DNA from 3 places in the Paenibacillus sp. MABNR03 genome. Region 1 is predicted to be linked to each of the others. Evidence: riboswitches for the same ligand, from Rfam matches in the RefSeq annotation. Region 1 holds a riboswitch; each other region holds the start of a gene.
The links. Region 1 has a riboswitch for cyclic di-AMP ahead of AAIH57_RS28790 (C40 family peptidase). Riboswitches for the same ligand answer to the same signal wherever they lie in the genome.
Positions count from the first base shown of each region.

Region 1 (5,900 bases):
TACGGCCTTCGGGGCCGACGAAGCGACACCAGGCTACGATCTGGAACGCACTGTTGTACATGAGATTGGCCATCAGTACTTTTACGGCATGGTTGCCAGCAATGAATTTGAAGAAGCCTGGTTGGACGAAGGGTTCACCTCCTATGCAGAAGACAAACTGATGGAGCAGGAATACGGACTTATTCCGAACCTTCCGGTTCAATCTGGTTTAATCACTTCTCCCGCCTCACTTACACAGGAATCCTGGAAGTTTGATTCCCAGAATCATTACGCAGCCAATGCCTACACTAGGGGCAAGCTCGTCCTGTTAGGCATCGAACAACAAGTGGGGACAAAAACGATGGAACGCATTCTATCGACTTATGTGAAAAAGTACCGGTTCAAACATCCCACGTCAGCCGATTTTCAAAAGGTCGTGGAACAAGTGACCCGTACGTCCTGGACTGAGTATTTTGATCAATACGTATATGGGGATGGCATGGCTGACTTCACTGTGGAGAACATCGAGATCAAGCCTGTGGAGAAAGACGGTCAGACGTTGTACGAGTCATCGGTTACATTATTGAAGAAAGGCAGCGACTACGAGAAGGTCCCCGTTCGTATTGTCTTTGAAGATGGACACATTGTCGCCAAGGAGTGGGATGGCAGTAATGGGAGAATTACCTACCGGTTAACTTATAGTTCACCTGTATCCTGGGCAATGATCGACCCTTTATATACCGTTGTGTTGGAGAATCGTCATATGAACAACTTTCTGAAGGCAGGGCTGGATGAACCAACCAAATTCCGCTGGAGCATGAGTGCAACCAAAATTATTGAAGCCATATTCGGAGGTCTGTCATGGTGAGGTGGAGACAGTGAAAGCAAAAATACGTGAGGGTTGGTTTCTCGTCCGTCAGCATATGTTCATTGCGGCACTCTTGTTTCTCTATCAACTGGTATGGGGTTATTTCATCTATAGGATGGTACATTCGGCTGTCGTTCCCTTGCTGCTGCGTTATCCGGACCCTGACGCTGGAGAGCTCAGTACGATTCTATTCAAAATGGAAAGCCAGCTCAGTCTGTCTACACATCCCGAGGTACATCGCTATCTCTGGATAATGGGAGCCATGCTGCTGCTTCGCATGCTGCTCACCCCCCTTATCCAGGCAGGGCTGATCTATTCGTTGCAGCACTTCAATCACACAGAGGAACGTATTCCATTTGTACGAGGGATCAAGGTATTATGGAAACCCATGATGCTGCTGCACTTCATTAAAACGTTATTATTGCTGCTGCCTGCATACTGGCTTGTCCCCAAGCTGTATGGCATCTTCCTGGATGGGTTCCACTCCCTGCAGCTGCTGCTGCCAGGCATTCCATACGTAGCGGGTTGGATCATTTATGGGTGGTTCATACATCATGCGTTGCTTTATATGCAGTTTGGTGTCTCCGCACCTGATGGACAGGGCGGGACACGAGGTACATTTCAGGCTCTGCTGCTTGCCCTGCGTCATATCATTTCTGTCATTGGCATTGCAGTGCTTTTGGGAGGACTCCATTTGCTCATCTTCGGTACCTTTACATCCGCTTCCTGGTTTTTAACCGGACTAATCGGGCTTATTCTGCAGCAGACGTACCCGCTTGCCAGATGTTTATTGGACCTGTGGAAAATATGTGCTCATTTCCGTCTGTGGCAGTCCAAGTCTTCCAAAGGTTAAAAAGTGTAATGAACCATTTGAAAATTGTTACCATCTTCATGTAAACTCGTGTCAATGATAACGCTTCACAAAAGCAAACCTCGACCTTTCCCCGTCAAAGGTCGAGGTTTTTTTTGCTAATTTTGCTGTTAAACGTTGCCAAAGCCTTGCTCCTCTGTTACAATAATCGCAGTGAGTTTTTAGTAACAACTTTGTAATCTTTACCTTATGAATTGTAACTACTTAAAATTAAATCGTCATTTCTTGATTTCGCAGGTGCACAACTAGCATAGCCAAATTCCTGGCACCTGGGAAGCGGGGGAACCAGTTATGGGTGAATTGATCTTGCTACAGAGGGATCATAGGGGACCTTCAACCGAATCCTTAAGCTAACCTCGCAGGCGTTGGAAGGGGTATATCTCTTGTTCAAAAAGAAATTAACCGCAGCTGTACTTAGCTTAACATTCGCACTATCGCTTGGAGCAGGCAGCGCGTTCGCAGATTCAAAAATGGATAAAGTAATTGATTCAGCAATGGGAACTACATACAAAAGCGGCGGAACAACGCTTAACGGCTTTGACTGCTCTGGATTCACACGGTATGTATTCGAAAAGCTGGGCATTGATTTGGCTCGCCAATCCAGCTCCCAATTCGACATGGGTGACTCGGTATCCCGCATGGACATGAGACCAGGCGACCTGGTATTCTTCAATACATCGGGTAAAGGGGTTTCACACGTAGGCATTTTCGTGGGGGAAGGGAAGTTTGCACACTCCTCGTCTTCCAAAGGGGTTACCATCAGTTCTTTGAGTGAGAACTACTGGGCTAACCGCTATGTTGGCGCTAAACGGATTATGAGCACGGACGCATATGAGTCACTGGCCCTCGACTAGGGACAAGCTGAGCAACATCATACTGTAACGAAGCATAAATCAACCGCCCGGTACATTCTCCGCAGGAATGTATCCGGCGGTTTTTTTGTGCTTGTTCGTCCATGCCCTTATGATGTTTTTACCCATCCTACTATAATATAAACGGAATTACCGGAACTTTTGTTTCAATTTTTTTCAATGAACGGAAACTTGCCAAATGCCCTCCTCTTTTGTAGAGTGAAATCATCAGGATTAAATATGGAATGACATATGCAGCAAAACCTTTATGAAATGAATTCAGGTGACCTGCACACCATGAGAGGAGCGTGCAGTGGTATGGATGAAGCTTCTGTAACGTTTCACGTTGTGCCGATGCAAGAAGAGCATGCAGAATTGATCTGCAGCTGGCAGTATGATCCGCCTTATAACATCTATAGCTGGCTGCCCTGGGAACAGATGAAGGCGCTTGAGGTTGAATTCGGCGATGAGCAGCTTCGAAAAGAGCAATATGCAGTTGTACTCGGAGAGCAGGATCAGCTCTGTGGATTCGCTCAATTCTTTCCGCTCGAAGGCGTAACGCGGATTGGGCTTGGCATGCATCCCGAACAGTGTGGACAAGGCCATGGTACTGCCTTCGTCTCTGCTATCGTGAAGGAAGCCATTCGGCGAAACCCTACCCATGAGATTGATCTTGAAGTGCTCACCTGGAATACGCGGGCCATTCGGGTTTACCTCAAGGCGGGATTTGTCACTCAGGACACATACGAACGACAGACACCGAGCGGTTTAATGCCTTTTTACTGCATGGTTTATGAAGGACCTCGTTAGCATTTTGGCCCGCCATGGACGGATTTTATATCCGGTTATGTGATTAGTTCAAAAAATTACCACAAAATGCTATGATGTCATAACAGGTTCCGTTATAATGATATGGACAGTTTCAGTTTAGATGATCTTTCATTCTGGAGGGGACATAACGGATGCACAAATGGATCATGAGCGGGGTATTTTTTGCAGCATGCGCATTGGCTATTGTATTAATGTTTACGCTTCCAGGGAAAGAGGAAGTGGCTGAAGAAGCGAAACCAACCATGCCCGAAGTGGCAATGGATGCCGGACAGGCCGAAGCACTGGTCAAAGCCAATTGTATCACGTGTCACGGAGATCAGCTTCAAGGTGGCGTAGGACCTGCTCTCGCAAACATCGGCAGCAAGGATGATGTGGAGAAGATCTACTCTACCATTATCAAAGGTAAAGGCGGCATGCCATCCTTCAAGGACAAACTGAAGGACGAGGAAATTGCCAATATTGCGATGTGGCTGGCTGAGAAGAAATAATGATAATTTGGATAAACAGCAAAGAGGCCCCTGCCTTCCCTTTCGGGAAAGTAAGGGCCTCTTTGTCATAGGGTTCAGCCTTTGGCAGCGTGTTCTGCCAAAAAGGCCTCGACTTCATGTGCAGACGGCATCCCGGACTGGGCGCCGAGCTTCGTCACGGATAACGCGGCCGCTCCCATGGCGTAGCCTACTGCCGCGTCCAGTGTTTCTCCGCGCGCGAGGGCGACCGCCAGCGCGCCGTTGAAGCAATCGCCAGCGCCGGTCGTATCGACGGCGCTTACGGCGTAGCCGGGTGCACGGCACGCGCCGGCACGCCCTGCCTGTACGCGGCCGCCTGGCGCCGCCGCGTACACAGCCCCCTCGGGGCCGAGCGTCGTGACGACAGCGGCCCCGAGCGATGCGGCGAGCTCTGCGACCGCCGCATCCACGTCTTCCGGCCGGAGATCATCCCGGCCGGTGAGCACGGCGAGCTCGCTGCGGTTCGGCGTGACCACGTCGACGCACCGCAGGAGCTCCTGGGGCAGACCCGGCACTGCTGGAGCCGGGTTGAGCACCACCAGTGCGCTGCCTTCTGCCGCCAGTTCGGCGGCGCGGGTAACCGCTGGCAGCGGGGTCTCAAGCTGCAGCAGCACCGCTGCGGCTGCAGTCAGGCTTTTTACCGTATCCGCCTCTTCCAGCATCTCCGGCACCACCTGCCCATTCGCACCAGGAATAACGATAATCCGATTATCTCCCTGGGAGAGCCAGATGGAGGCTGTACCGGTAACCGTATCTTCCAATACGCGAACCTGCGAGGCATCTGCCCCACTCTCGGTCAGACTGTGCAGCAGGCGTTCACCAAAAACATCCGAGCCCACCGCCCCAATCATGGTCGTCTGTCCCCCCAGACGTGCAGCAGCCACAGCCTGGTTGGCTCCCTTACCCCCTGCCAGGTAGTGAAGTTCTTCCCCGCTTACGGTTTCTCCCTCCTCTGGAATCGTATCGGTTTTCACCACGAGGTCCATATTGAGACTGCCGACAACCGCGATAAGAGGCTTATTCTGATTCGAGTCTGACATGTACGCTTCACTCATTTCTGGCAGCACAACATTAACCGACTTCCGGTTACGTCGTCCTCATTTTCTCAAACGTTTCGTTAAACTGCTCTGCTTCCTTAATATCTACAGATGTAATTCCACCCTCATCCCACGACGTGAGACGAAGGGTAACCGTTGTATAATCAATTGTAATAAAAGGATGATGATTGAATGCTTCCGAGATCGCGGCGACCTCATCCACGAATGCAATCCCCTTCATGTAGTTGGAAAATACGAACTTGCGGATAATCCACCGTCCCTCTTCCAGTTCCCAGCCTTCCAGCCTTCCCAGATGAGCTTCGACTTCCTCTTGCGTAAAAACCATACGTTATCTTCCTCCCCATAAGATGACACTAGGGTAGTATCTGTCCCCGTTCCTCATGTCATCGAAACCTTGGTGCTACCACAGTAACCCCAACCGTCATAGGTTAACCGCTCTGCGGCCCGCCCGTTTCATGACTATCATCTTACCACGTACACAACTCAAAATCCAATACTGCGAACCGGGTTAGAGCCAATACCCGTAAGGCTTCCAGGAGTTTCCCCTCTCCGTTTCCACGCTAAAACAGCCCTTGATTTCCCACTAGATTAGCGGTACAAATGTCAGTTCTTCTTCTCCAATCAAAATATGAATGCGGTGCTGTTCCTTGTCATGAATAACCACACCACTCCCTACAGGAATGACAGACTGAGTGCCCAGAGCATAGAACAAATCCTCTGCCAGAGCCTCATCCACCTCCAGCTGCTCATTTTCACCCAGGCGGCCCCACTCTTCCGCATCCATTTCAAAGAATACATACCGGTCCGGTATGCGGCCAATCGCCTGTGTCAAATCTGTCAATATTCCTTCATAATCCCGTCCATGCTTTACGCCCATTGGCTTTTTCACTCCTGTTTGGCCCCTAAAGAGCTGATTTGTTCTTATTATACCTGAAA
Region 1 covers NZ_JBCIYR010000013.1:15,940-21,839, reverse strand. The annotation lists gene AAIH57_RS28800 (M1 family metallopeptidase) at 1-847, shown strand, start outside; gene AAIH57_RS28795 (hypothetical protein) at 858-1,700, shown strand; cyclic di-AMP (ydaO/yuaA leader) riboswitch at 1,961-2,098, shown strand; gene AAIH57_RS28790 (C40 family peptidase) at 2,102-2,572, shown strand; gene AAIH57_RS28785 (GNAT family N-acetyltransferase) at 2,888-3,379, shown strand; gene AAIH57_RS28780 (c-type cytochrome) at 3,532-3,888, shown strand; gene rbsK (ribokinase) at 3,963-4,946, opposite strand; gene AAIH57_RS28770 (4a-hydroxytetrahydrobiopterin dehydratase) at 4,993-5,289, opposite strand; gene AAIH57_RS28765 (hypothetical protein) at 5,548-5,841, opposite strand.

Region 2 (5,900 bases), on a different contig from region 1:
ATAACTCCATGAATCCGAACGGTGCTTCTCACCTGCTGGCGGAATGCATTAATGCCATTAAATGTCTGGATTACGGCGTCGAGAGCATTAATCCCTTCATGCGGACTGGCAGCAGCATGAGACGATTTTCCGTGGAATTCAAATTGTACTGCATCAATGGCCAGAGAGCTGCCTGATTTCTCATAAGCGTAATATGGATGGGCCATCAGCGCGATATCACAGTCATCAAACAGGCCGGCTTCCGCCATCGGAACTTTGGCACCACGCGTTTCTTCCGCAGGTGTTCCGAATACCTTTAGCGTGCCACCGACTTCATCCAGGATGGATTTCAAACCGACAGCAGCACCCAAACTCATCATGCAGATCAGGTGATGACCACAGGCGTGTCCGATCTCAGGAAGTGCATCATATTCGCATAAAAGGGCTATGGTTGGTCCTGATTTGGCAGCCGAGTAGGTACCGATAAAGGCCGTATCCAGTCCAAGTACGGGAGCCTCCACATCGAAGCCGTGGAAGCTGAGTTCCTCCTTCAACCGGGCAGAGGCGAGATATTCTTCATTCCCTAGTTCGGGGTTGGCACCAATGTATGATGAAATCTCTTTAAAACGGGAAGCATATTGATCAATAACCGACAAAATTTGTGATTTGGTATGTGTCATCGTAAAACTCCTTATGCAAAATGAAAATAATGCAGTAATTATATCATGTTTGCGTGTATTTTTCAGAAACAAGTCAGGATTTGTAATTTCAAAATGCATTGCATAATCATGCATTGTACTTTATAATGACTCAGGCATCAACATGAGAAAGCATACAAAGTATTGTAAGGGGAGAACAGGGTTGAAATTGATAAGTCGTTACATTATGATGCTGTTGGCCTTTGTCGTTTTACTGACGGCAGCCGTACCTTCGGCGCTTGCAAGTGGAACTACGGGTAATTCAGGCAGCAAAAAACTGGTGCTTGGCACAAGTGCCGACTTTGCACCATATGAATTCCATAAAGTCATCAATGGAAAAGATGAGATTGTAGGATTTGATATTGCGATAGCCAAAGAAATTGCTGCCGATCTGGGCGCAGAGCTCGTCATTGAGGACATGGGCTTTGACGGTCTACTGCCTGCCTTGCAAAGTGGCCGTGTGGATCTGGTCATCTCGGGCATGACACCGACAGAGGAGCGCAAGAAAAGTATCGACTTTTCAAATACCTATTATAAATCGAAACAAGTGATTATGGTCCGGAATGAGGATAAAGACAAATATCCAACAATGACCGAGCTGGAGAATGAAAAGATCGGTGCACAAAAAGGTTCCATTCAGGAAACGATCGGACAGAAGATTCCGGGAGCCAAGCTGACTTCTCTGGATAAAATCTCGGATATTGTGCTGCAGCTGCAAACCAAACGGATCAACGCTGCAATCGTTGAGGATACCGTTGCTGCAGGTTATTTGGACGATGCGATTGGACTTGCTCCTGCAATTCCGGACGAAGAGCAGGTGGAAGCCGCAATCGGGATTCGTAAGGGAAACACGGAATTGCTGAATGCAGTTAATGGTACGCTTGAACGGCTGAAAAGCGAAAACAGAATCGATCAAATGGTTACGGAAGCCAGTCAGTTGATGGCTGACCGGGAAACCAAAACGCCAAACATTTTTGAAGTGTTCTGGCAATATAAAAGTTTTTATGCGACAGGTGTTGGTTACACCCTCTTGCTGTCTGCACTTGGCGTCATATTTGGGGTGATCATCGGATTGATCATTTGCCTGTTCCGAATGCATGACCTTGCGATCCTCCGCTGGATCGGTACTGCCTACGTTGAAGTTATTCGGGGTACGCCGATGCTGGTTCAATTGATGATTATCTATTACGGTCTTTCCCTGACCTTCGGAATTAACTTCTCGGCGCTGCAAGCGGGTATCATTACCCTTTCGATTAACAGTGGTGCCTATCTTGCCGAGATCTTCCGTGCGGGTATTCAAGGTGTCGATCGCGGTCAACTTGAAGCAGCTCGTTCCCTGGGGATGGGGAAAGGTGCAGCGATGCGGTTCATTATCCTGCCACAGGCTTTCAAAGCAGTGCTGCCTGCCATCGGTAATGAATTTGTGACCATTATTAAAGAATCGTCCATTATCTCGGTCATTGGTATGGTCGATATCATGTACCAGGCAAGTGTAGTCAAAAACATTACGTACCAAGGAATGAATCCGTTCCTTATTGCGGCAGCCATCTATTTTGTATTGACATTCATTTTGTCCAAGCTGCTGGGTCGACTGGAAAGGAAGTTGAGTGCAAGTGATAGACGTTAGACAATTACACAAATCCTATGGAAAAAACGATGTGCTTAAAGGCATTAATGTAACAATTGGCAAGGGTGAGGTCGTTGTAGTCATCGGTCCTTCCGGATCGGGTAAAAGTACCTTCTTGCGCTGCCTCAACCTGTTGGAGCAGCCGACCTCAGGCGAAATTGAGTTTGAAGGTGTGTCGATCACAGATCCCAAACACAACATTAATGCAACGCGGGAAAAAATGGGGATGGTATTCCAGCATTTTAATCTGTTTCCGCATAAAACCGTACAGCAAAACATTACGATTGCCCCAATCAAGGTTAAAAAGCAGTCAGCACAGGAAGCAAATCAGATCGCTGCAGACTTGCTCAATACCGTTGGTTTGTTCGATAAGAAGGATTCATATCCGAATCAGCTGTCTGGTGGACAGAAGCAGCGGATTGCCATTGCCAGGGCACTCGCCATGCAGCCCCATGTAATGCTGTTTGACGAGCCAACGTCTGCGCTTGATCCTGAAATGGTCGGGGAAGTGCTGGATGTAATGAAACGTCTCGCTGAAGGCGGTATGACCATGGTTATTGTCACTCACGAAATGGGTTTTGCCCGAGAAGTTGGTGATCGCATCATCTTTATGGATGGTGGCGTAATCGTGGAAGAAGGAACACCTGACGAAGTGTTTGGACACCCTAAACATGCCCGTACACGGGATTTTCTGGGCAAAGTGTTGTCATAGACTTTCCTTGAAAAGTCGACGGATAGCCTTTCATTTTTCATCATTAATCATAAATATTTAATCAAACAGCCTTGTTAACTATACCGTTAGCAGGGTTGTTTTTTGTGAGCTGCATAAGCATGGATTTACATAAAAGTAACGTTTCTGTCATTGTTGAAAGCTGCTTTTACACACCCATTTTCTGAAAAAACCTTATAAATTCAGTCTCATCATGAACTGAACATACCATTTGGTAACATTTACTACGGACCCTGGTTACAAAATTGTGATATATTGATTCTGCCGAAACTTCCTGAGCAGGAAGTGTGGAGGATGTAATGATGCAAAGCGTGTACGGGGGAAGATTGAAATTACACGCTGCTAGGGGTGAATTAGGGGTACATAACGCATCACCAATGTAACAGCGAACCTATAGGGTGGTTTCCTCCATCCGAATCCGACAACTAACTTCGCAGGCACAATGAGGGAGGAAGACCATGATTAAGAAGAGAAGTATAGCCAAAACAGCAACAGCCCTGCTGACAGCAGCAATGCTCATCCAGGCCGTTCCAGCTCACGCTGATTCTGTTCACGTGGCCAAAGAGGGGGATACCTTCTACACCTTATCGAAAAAATATGGCGTTGGACTTAACACACTTATCAAAGCTAACAATGACATTTCGCCTTACAACATTTATGGTGGTTTGAAGATTACCATTCCTGGCAAAACCAACACGGTCAAGGCTGCTGCAGCCTCTAAGAGCTCATCCGCGGCGAAGACCATCACGACAGCAAGTCTTGATGTAAATGCAGATGACAAAGTCGTTCAAGCCTGGGGTAAAACGTTCGACTATAGTAAGGCAGTAGAAGTGAAAGCAACTGCTTACTCTGCAGATGCCTCTGAAAATGGGGGATGGGGTGCTGTGGATTACTTTGGTAATCCGCTCGAATTGGGCACTATCGCCGTTGATCCAAGTGTTATTCCACTGGGAACAAAAGTACTGGTTACAGGTCACTCCCATCCGGGACTACCAAAGCAAGCATTTGTAGCAACTGCGCGTGACATTGGTGGAGCCATCAAGGGAAAACGAATTGATATTTTCATTCCTGGCAGTCAGAAGTCTGTGAGCACATTTGGTTTTCAGGACGTTGAACTTTACATTTTAAAATAATATAATCATCCACAATAAAGGTGTCCATTAGTCATGATGATCGTGACTGAAGGGCACCTTTTGTCTTGTATCTGCAAACTCAAGTTTGCGTTCGTTTGCAGATACATGTTTGTAAGTGACAGTTACTTCGGACATTATTTGCTCTTGGGCAGCTGCAGCATCTCGTCCAAGGTCACCAGATTGAATCCCCGACACCGCAACTCATCAATAATTTCCGGTAGTGCCTCTAATGTACCGGACAGGTTGGAACCCACACCGCCTCCGGCATGCTGGAGAATGATGGAACCCGGCTTGACCGCAGATAACACATTTTGCTTCACCTGGTCCTTGTTAAGACCTTTCCAATCCAGTGAATCCACGTTCCAGTTTACGATACTGTACTGCTGTCTGGCGGCCCATTGCAGCTGTTTTTCGTTAATGTCCCCGTATGGAGGACGAATCATCTTCGGTGTGTACCCGGTCAGTTTATGAATAATGTCGCCGGTATGTAGGATCTGTTTACGAAAAGCGTTGAGAGACAGCTTACTGAATTCAGGGTGGTTGTAACTATGGTTTCCAACAATATGGCCTTCCCTAACGATTCGTCTGACGAGGTCGGGATGTTTCTCAGCGCGGTTGCCCACAATGAAAAAAGTAGCCTTTACTTTGTATTTTTTCAATATATCCAGCACCTGTGGGGTGAACCTTGGATCAGGCACATCATCAAAAGTCAGTGCCACTTGTCTGGTAGAAGGGCCATTGGTTTTGAATGTGTCCGCATATTTCTGCCTTAGCTGACCCAGTGTCAGCTGTTCATCTTCAGATAGATCGGGTTTTGCAGCAGGCAGACTGTCCGGAGCTGAATTAGCCCATAGATGTCCAGGAGAATAACTTCCACTCAGGATCAGGACCAGCATGGAAAGTACGATGAGGCGAATTCGCATGATACAGCCTCCTTCTCAAAATTGCGTTCTCTTTGGTATGCCCTTGGCGTTGGTTCATTATGCATGATGTGAGAAGTTTCATTGTCCAATCTGATCCATTGGGTTCATAATTCCACCATTACATATACACACATAAAGGATGGGTGGACTAATGAATGCTTATGATTTAAATACGGTTCGTTTACAGGTAATTGATGCAGGAGAGGATAAGATATTTTTGGTCACTGGTGGGAAAGCTCATATTGGGGCTGTAGCAACCTTTTATCCGGAACGTGAACGGGTGGTCGGGACTGCAATCCACATTCCGGGCCATAAGGAACAGGAGCTATGCGAGCGGCTTGCACGCAAGGCTGCGAATCATCTCAAGGTAACCGTGACTGTTGTAATGGGCATTCATTTCGACGCCATTACACGCATGCAGATTGATGAGATCGTGCTGACGGCAGAAAAGCTGCTGGACGATCATTTAAACCAGGCAGATGTAAAAACATAGTAGATTTTGGAAGGCAGAGCATCGTGTTTTAAACTTTTTTTTGGTAAAATTGAAACGAGTGAAAGATTACCACGTATGTATGTTTATATACAAGATGTAATATCGACTAGGAGGAATACCATAATGTCCATGTTCAAACGTTTACGTGATTTAACGATGTCTAACATTAATGCCATTATTGACAAGGCAGAAGATCCAATCAAGATGACGGATCAATATATCCGTGATATGCAGGAAGATTTGGAAGATGCCGAGAAAGCTGTAGCTCAACAAATCGCTATTGAGAAAAAATTCAAGCAGCTGTTCGAAGAACAGGA
Region 2 covers NZ_JBCIYR010000001.1:1,919,400-1,925,299, reverse strand. The annotation lists gene AAIH57_RS08075 (M20 family metallopeptidase) at 1-659, opposite strand, end outside; gene AAIH57_RS08070 (ABC transporter substrate-binding protein/permease) at 868-2,304, shown strand; gene AAIH57_RS08065 (amino acid ABC transporter ATP-binding protein) at 2,291-3,016, shown strand; cyclic di-AMP (ydaO/yuaA leader) riboswitch at 3,287-3,490, shown strand; gene AAIH57_RS08060 (3D domain-containing protein) at 3,493-4,167, shown strand; gene AAIH57_RS08055 (polysaccharide deacetylase family protein) at 4,302-5,090, opposite strand; gene AAIH57_RS08050 (hypothetical protein) at 5,242-5,583, shown strand; gene AAIH57_RS08045 (PspA/IM30 family protein) at 5,707-5,900, shown strand, end outside.
Region 2: another riboswitch for cyclic di-AMP. It lies ahead of AAIH57_RS08060 (3D domain-containing protein); the one in region 1 lies ahead of AAIH57_RS28790 (C40 family peptidase).

Region 3 (5,900 bases), on a different contig from region 1:
ATCCTTAACTACCTTCAATGTATGTGTGCCACTGGGCAGATCCGTTTTGCTGTACAGCACCTGCTGAACTTCCCTTTCTCCATCGGTATAAGCACTTACTTGTTCTGCCGCTCCATTATCAAGAATGATGCTCATATCTCCCTGCTCTCCATGTTTCTCTGTCAGCAGCTCAATGCCTGTACCTGTAAACGTGTACTCCAAATAATCCCCGTCTTGTTCCGTATAATGCACATCGTCATTGTAGTCCCCAAAACCTCTGCCGGAATTCGAGTTCCATGAACCCGTGTATTGGATCTCACTATCGTCATCGTTAACGTAGACCACATCGGTAACCGTGGCATTGTTCCCGGAGACGGAAGACGCAGCTGGTTCATCTGCAGCATTCGAATCGCTCGCCGTACCCGGATTCGTGGGTTCCGTGCCCGTAGAATCCTGAATGACTATACTCAAATCCTGTGCACCTTCTAATTGTTCCTTGCCTCCATTGCGCTTCCAATCCCCGTTATAGCGCATGCCCGTATCATCGTCATTCACAGTTGATGTTCCACTCAGTGCTGTTACTTTCAGCATCCGTGAAGCATGAGGCTCCAATAAACCGCTGCTGAATTCCTCGTTAAATGTACCCAGTTCAGAGTGGCTCCACAGATCACGGACCGATGCGGGGCCTTCCAGGCCAATATCACTCCAGTTGACATTGACCTCAGCACTTCGGTTGCCCAGATTAAACAAGGCTACACTGTAGGTCCCATCTCCATTATTGGCATACCATACCTGCTGCTTCGTATCGATCGAGACCGGATGAGCCGGACGCCCAGCCTGATTAACGGCAATCACTTCATCGTTCGTTAGCATTTCCAGTCCATAGCTGTCCAGTCTGGTCATGTCATTTCCTGTATATAAGGGTGCAGAAGAGATCGCCCAGAACGTCATCGCGGTCTTCCGCTCATCCTTAGTGAGCCCATCCATAGAGCCATTGCCAACGTTTAGCGAATCAAAATCGTTCCACCCGCCGGGGCCTGCATCCCGCCACCAAAGCGCTGCGATCGGAAACAGACGTGCAATATTAGCCCACTGCGTCAAACCCACATTACTGTCGTATGCTTCGACATCCCAGTCGATACGCCAGCCGTTGGCGTGTTTTTTCCAGAAATCCACGTAGTTGTGGTCCAGTGCCCATGAAAGCTCGAACCAGATATTATGTCTTGCCAAAGCCTTGGACCAGGCCTCCACATCTCCTCGTGCATCCCGGCTCAAATTGTTGATTCCCGAACCTGGGGTCACACTGTCGAATTTGACAAAGTTAATACCCCACTTGCCCAGAAGATCGGCGATGGAATCGATGTATTTCTGAGCACACGGATTCGAGAAATCAATCTTGTAGGTATAGGCATTCCAGGCATCCATCACCGTGAGCGGCTGGTATGCGATGTCCTGCATCCGGCATGCTCCACCCGTCCCGTAGATCTCCAAATTTTTATTGTACGCATCAATGGATAGTCCAGGGATCAGATAGATCCCGATCTTCTGACCATTGTTATGAACATAGTCAATAACCTCCTGAAATCCGTTCGGATACAGCGCAGCGTTAGGGATCGGTCTTCCGTATTCGTCATTGTCTCCATTCCATCCCGCATCAATGTTGATATATTCATAGCCATGGGCTTGCAGCTTCTCGCGCATGGCATCCGACTGCTTCTTAATGCTCTCTGCGGATATCCATTTCACTGAAGGGTCATACACCTGCATACTGTAACTGCTCCAGCCCATATACGGTTTCTCGGCCAATGCTGCATCCGCCGCTTCGGCTACATGATCTTTTGTTCCTGTAAAACCAAACTGTACTGCTGCCATGATGAACACCAGAAGAACCATTGCCATCCTTTTCCCTATTCGTTTCAAATCATCCCTACCCCCTCTGAAATGTGAATTCAAGTCATTCATGATAGCGCTTTCCTTACGAGAAGAGAATAGTGGATGTACTACTTCCGGGATAGGTACAATTCGGCATTTTGCGTACATTTCACCTTGATTACGGGGCAAATCAGCCATAGAACAGACATTTTTCCTTTTACCTCAGGTATAGACCAAAATGAATTATCTTTTGTTACGCCTCAATCAAGTGGCAAATCCTCAATAGAGTTGGGAGTTCCGTTCCTCAAAAAAGACATAAAAAAAGGTCTCTCGCAGGCGTTAGCCTAACGAGAAACCTTTTCCTCTTATGATGCGGTCGAGAGGACTCGAACCTCCACGGGGGGTTAGCCCACACGGACCTGAACCGTGCGCGTCTGCCAATTCCGCCACGACCGCATATGGTATATCTCCGGGATAATCTATCGCGGCGACAAGAAATAATATATCATGTGGAATTCATAGTGTCAACACTTAAAATAAATGGATATATCACAAAGGCATATAGAGAGCGCTGAAGTCAGAATGACCTCACTTTACATGTCGGAAACGAATCGTCTCTTCTCTTTTTACTCCAATCAAAATATTTGTCCAAATTCTCCCCTGTTGAAACACAAATTACTTTTTTGTCATCATAAATAATCATTCGGAACTACTCTATTCTGCAAAAAGTCTTGAATTCCGTTAACATTGAAGGAGGAAGAAACGTTTGACAATTACGCATTTATGCAATATAGTTTCAAAAGGTTACAAAAACTTAATTATTCAATTGCCGAGTTTCATGTTTGAAAACGGGGGAACCATTTTGGGTGAATTATTCTTATACATAGGAAATATAGGGAACCTTCTACCGAACCCTTAGCTAACTCCGTAGGCATCGAAGGGAGAACATTGATTTTGAAAAAGCTTATCATTTCTATTTTTGGAGCAGCCGTTCTATTTACATCCGGTGCAGCAAGCACTGAGGCAAACAGTATCAACACCGTCGTTAACAGCATGACTGGCATACCTTACAAGTGGGGCGGCACGACGCTGGCCGGTTTTGATTGCTCTGGGTTTATGAGATATATTTTTGAAAAATATAGTATTGAATTACCACGTACATCACAACAGCAAGCCAAAGCAGGTACTCCGGTATCCAAAGCGAATCTGCGGACAGGTGATCTGGTGTTTTTCAACACTTCAGGCAAAGGCATTTCACACACAGGCGTATACATTGGTGGCGGACAGTTCGCTCATGCCTCCAGCAGCAAAGGTGTCAGCATTACCAAATTAGCAAATCCGTATTTTAACACACGTTACGTTACCGCACGCCGGGTAACTGGACAATTTATGTATAACAAGATGCTCGGAAAAATATAAGTTGGACAAAAAACAGGCTCCGGATCAATCCAGGGCCTGTTTTTCTGTCTTGCTATGCTTACTCATTCTCAAGGAGAACCTAGTGCAATGCTTTTTGTACACGCATTGCGCCTTGTGACAGCGCGTGACCGCCACCAACGGCTCCTGCTACCGCTACCGTCTCCATAATTTCCTGGTCGGTTGCACCCTTTGCACGGGCCTCTTCCACATGGTAAAACGTACATACCTCGTTATTGGCAAACAATCCGATTCCGAGAGCAATCAGCTGCTTGGTTTTAGCATCAATGGCACCTGACTGAAAGCATTCCCCGGTAAACTCATGGTACGATTTCACCACCCCAGGCAACGCGTTGCTTAATTCTCCAATCTGATCCTTATAAGCATGAACCTTATCATTCATCAATGTCATGGCTATTGCACATCCTCTCAGCTGATATGTTACCTTCTCGCTGTACCTATCTTCTCTCCCGAGTGGTGCAATTATGCCAAAACATCCATGGTAATTCCATGCATCGGACCGGGTCTCTTTTATTCACTGAGCGGGCTTTGACGCGGTTCGCTAAAGAGCTGATAACGATAGTTACGATCCAACTTGACCACGCGTCTGTTCTGGCGGCGGATGAGCACCTGTTCCCCATCCCAGGCAACGACAATCCCGGTTACATCGTTGGATTCCAGCCCGTCCCGTATCACTCTTACTTTTTCACCCGATAAGCGCAGTGCATCCAATTCTGCATCACTAATCATGTCTATGGCTCCTATGTTCCAAATTTATTTACAAAAAGAGACCTAAATGAAAAGTCATTTAGGTCTCACGTGACTGTATTGGACTGTCATGTCATTCGAAAAATGTCCCGACTGAAAGTTACCGCTGCGCGTGCTCTTTGCTGTCGTTCTTCTCGAACCAAAAATCAAGCACTTTGGCGGACATCACACGTTCTTCAAGGTACTCCACTTGATGCGGTGTAAATTGTTCTTTCCAAGAGAAGGACAACTCTTCGCACAAGCCTACAATTGTCAGCAACTCTGACCAGGCAACATAGCGTTTGTACCAGAAAAATTGAGGATGTTCAATCATATAGGGATAAAGGTCATCGAATTCCGTATGTTTACAATCCAGGGCACGTTCAAAATGAACTTTCGACTCCGCCAGCTTTTCAATAAAGAATTGTTCTGATGCCGGTTGGTTCCCCATGGTGTTGCCTCCTCTCCCTAACATAACCCCATTATAAATGAAATCCGCGGTCATGCAAAGGCATTGTTCAAAAAATAGGCCCTTTTCCTTGAAACTGTCACATTTCGTTATCGTCGAATTGCACGGTCCCATCGTTCAGTGAACGAATGCGCACCAAGGCTTCAACCGGTATGCCCTGTTCGCGGATGGTGCGTGCTCCTGCCTGAAAACATTTCTCGACAACCACGCCGAATCCGACGAGCTCCGCGCCCGAACGCTCGATAATTTTAATGACACCGCGGGCAGCATCTCCGTTGGCGATGATATCGTCTATAAACAAAATACGGTCATTCTCATGAATGTATTCGCGGGATACCATAATATCAGTTACAATCCCTTTGGTAAAGGAAGGTACGCGTTCACAGTAGGCATCAGGATCAGCCAGAAGCGTCTTTTTGCGACGGGCAAATACAAGCGGCACCCCAAGTTCATGAGCGGCGGCAAATGCAACCGGAATCCCTGAAGACTCTACCGTAATGACCCGGGTCACTCCACTTTCACGAAAACGAGCAGCAAACTCGCGCCCCATCTCCATCGTCAAAGCAGGATCAATCTGATGATTCAATAATCCGTCCAGCTTCAGCACCTGATCCGAGATGACTACGCCTTCTTGTAAAATTCGTTGTTTCAATACTTCCATGATTTGACCTCCCAAGCCTATCCTATGAGGTAAAAGTATCATAGATAAGGCTGTCAGTTCAAGCGAAATCGCCTTTCCCCCAACTTTAGCCCGGATAAGGAACGTAAAGCTTCTCCCGATTGTCATGAGTTTCCAGAGTCAAGCATACCTTGTACCATGGTACCCGCATGTCCAAACTATTCAGGGGCCTGAGAGGGGAAACGCATGAAACAGGCATTCCGGGTGCTGCAGATCGCATTTACATACATCGGAACGGTTGTAGGAGCCGGCTTCGCGACAGGGCAGGAAATATTGCAGTTTTTTACCCAGTATGGCAAATGGGCCACCGTCACCATCGGCTTATCCACCATGCTCTTTGTCTGGCTGGGCACCAAAATGATGCTGATCGCCCATGATACGGGCTCCCGCTCTTATGAAGATCTTAATAAGCATTTGTTCGGGCACAAGGCAGGCAAATGGATTACCTGGTTAACACTTTTGATTCTCATTGGTGTAAACAGTGTAATGCTTGCCGGAGCAGGCTCGGTCTTCGTGGAGCATCTTGGACTGCATTACCAGACTGGTTTGATCCTCACGATTGTGGGAACATACCTGCTTCTTGGACGAGGTATCAAAGCCATACTGCAAATGAATAGCATTGTGGTTCCGATGATGCTCCTGTTGTCCTTGCTTATGATTACAAGCACCATACACCATCCTGGTGCTTTACGGTTTATTACGCTGACTACAGATGCCCATCCTGTACAGGTGTGGCTT
Region 3 covers NZ_JBCIYR010000001.1:6,465-12,364, reverse strand. The annotation lists gene AAIH57_RS00070 (X2-like carbohydrate binding domain-containing protein) at 1-1,899, opposite strand, end outside; tRNA gene AAIH57_RS00065 (tRNA-Leu) at 2,223-2,307, opposite strand; cyclic di-AMP (ydaO/yuaA leader) riboswitch at 2,669-2,800, shown strand; gene AAIH57_RS00060 (C40 family peptidase) at 2,806-3,270, shown strand; gene AAIH57_RS00055 (carboxymuconolactone decarboxylase family protein) at 3,350-3,679, opposite strand; gene AAIH57_RS00050 (hypothetical protein) at 3,799-4,017, opposite strand; gene AAIH57_RS00045 (hypothetical protein) at 4,136-4,465, opposite strand; gene AAIH57_RS00040 (xanthine phosphoribosyltransferase) at 4,563-5,144, opposite strand; gene AAIH57_RS00035 (YkvI family membrane protein) at 5,349-5,900, shown strand, end outside.
Region 3: another riboswitch for cyclic di-AMP. It lies ahead of AAIH57_RS00060 (C40 family peptidase); the one in region 1 lies ahead of AAIH57_RS28790 (C40 family peptidase).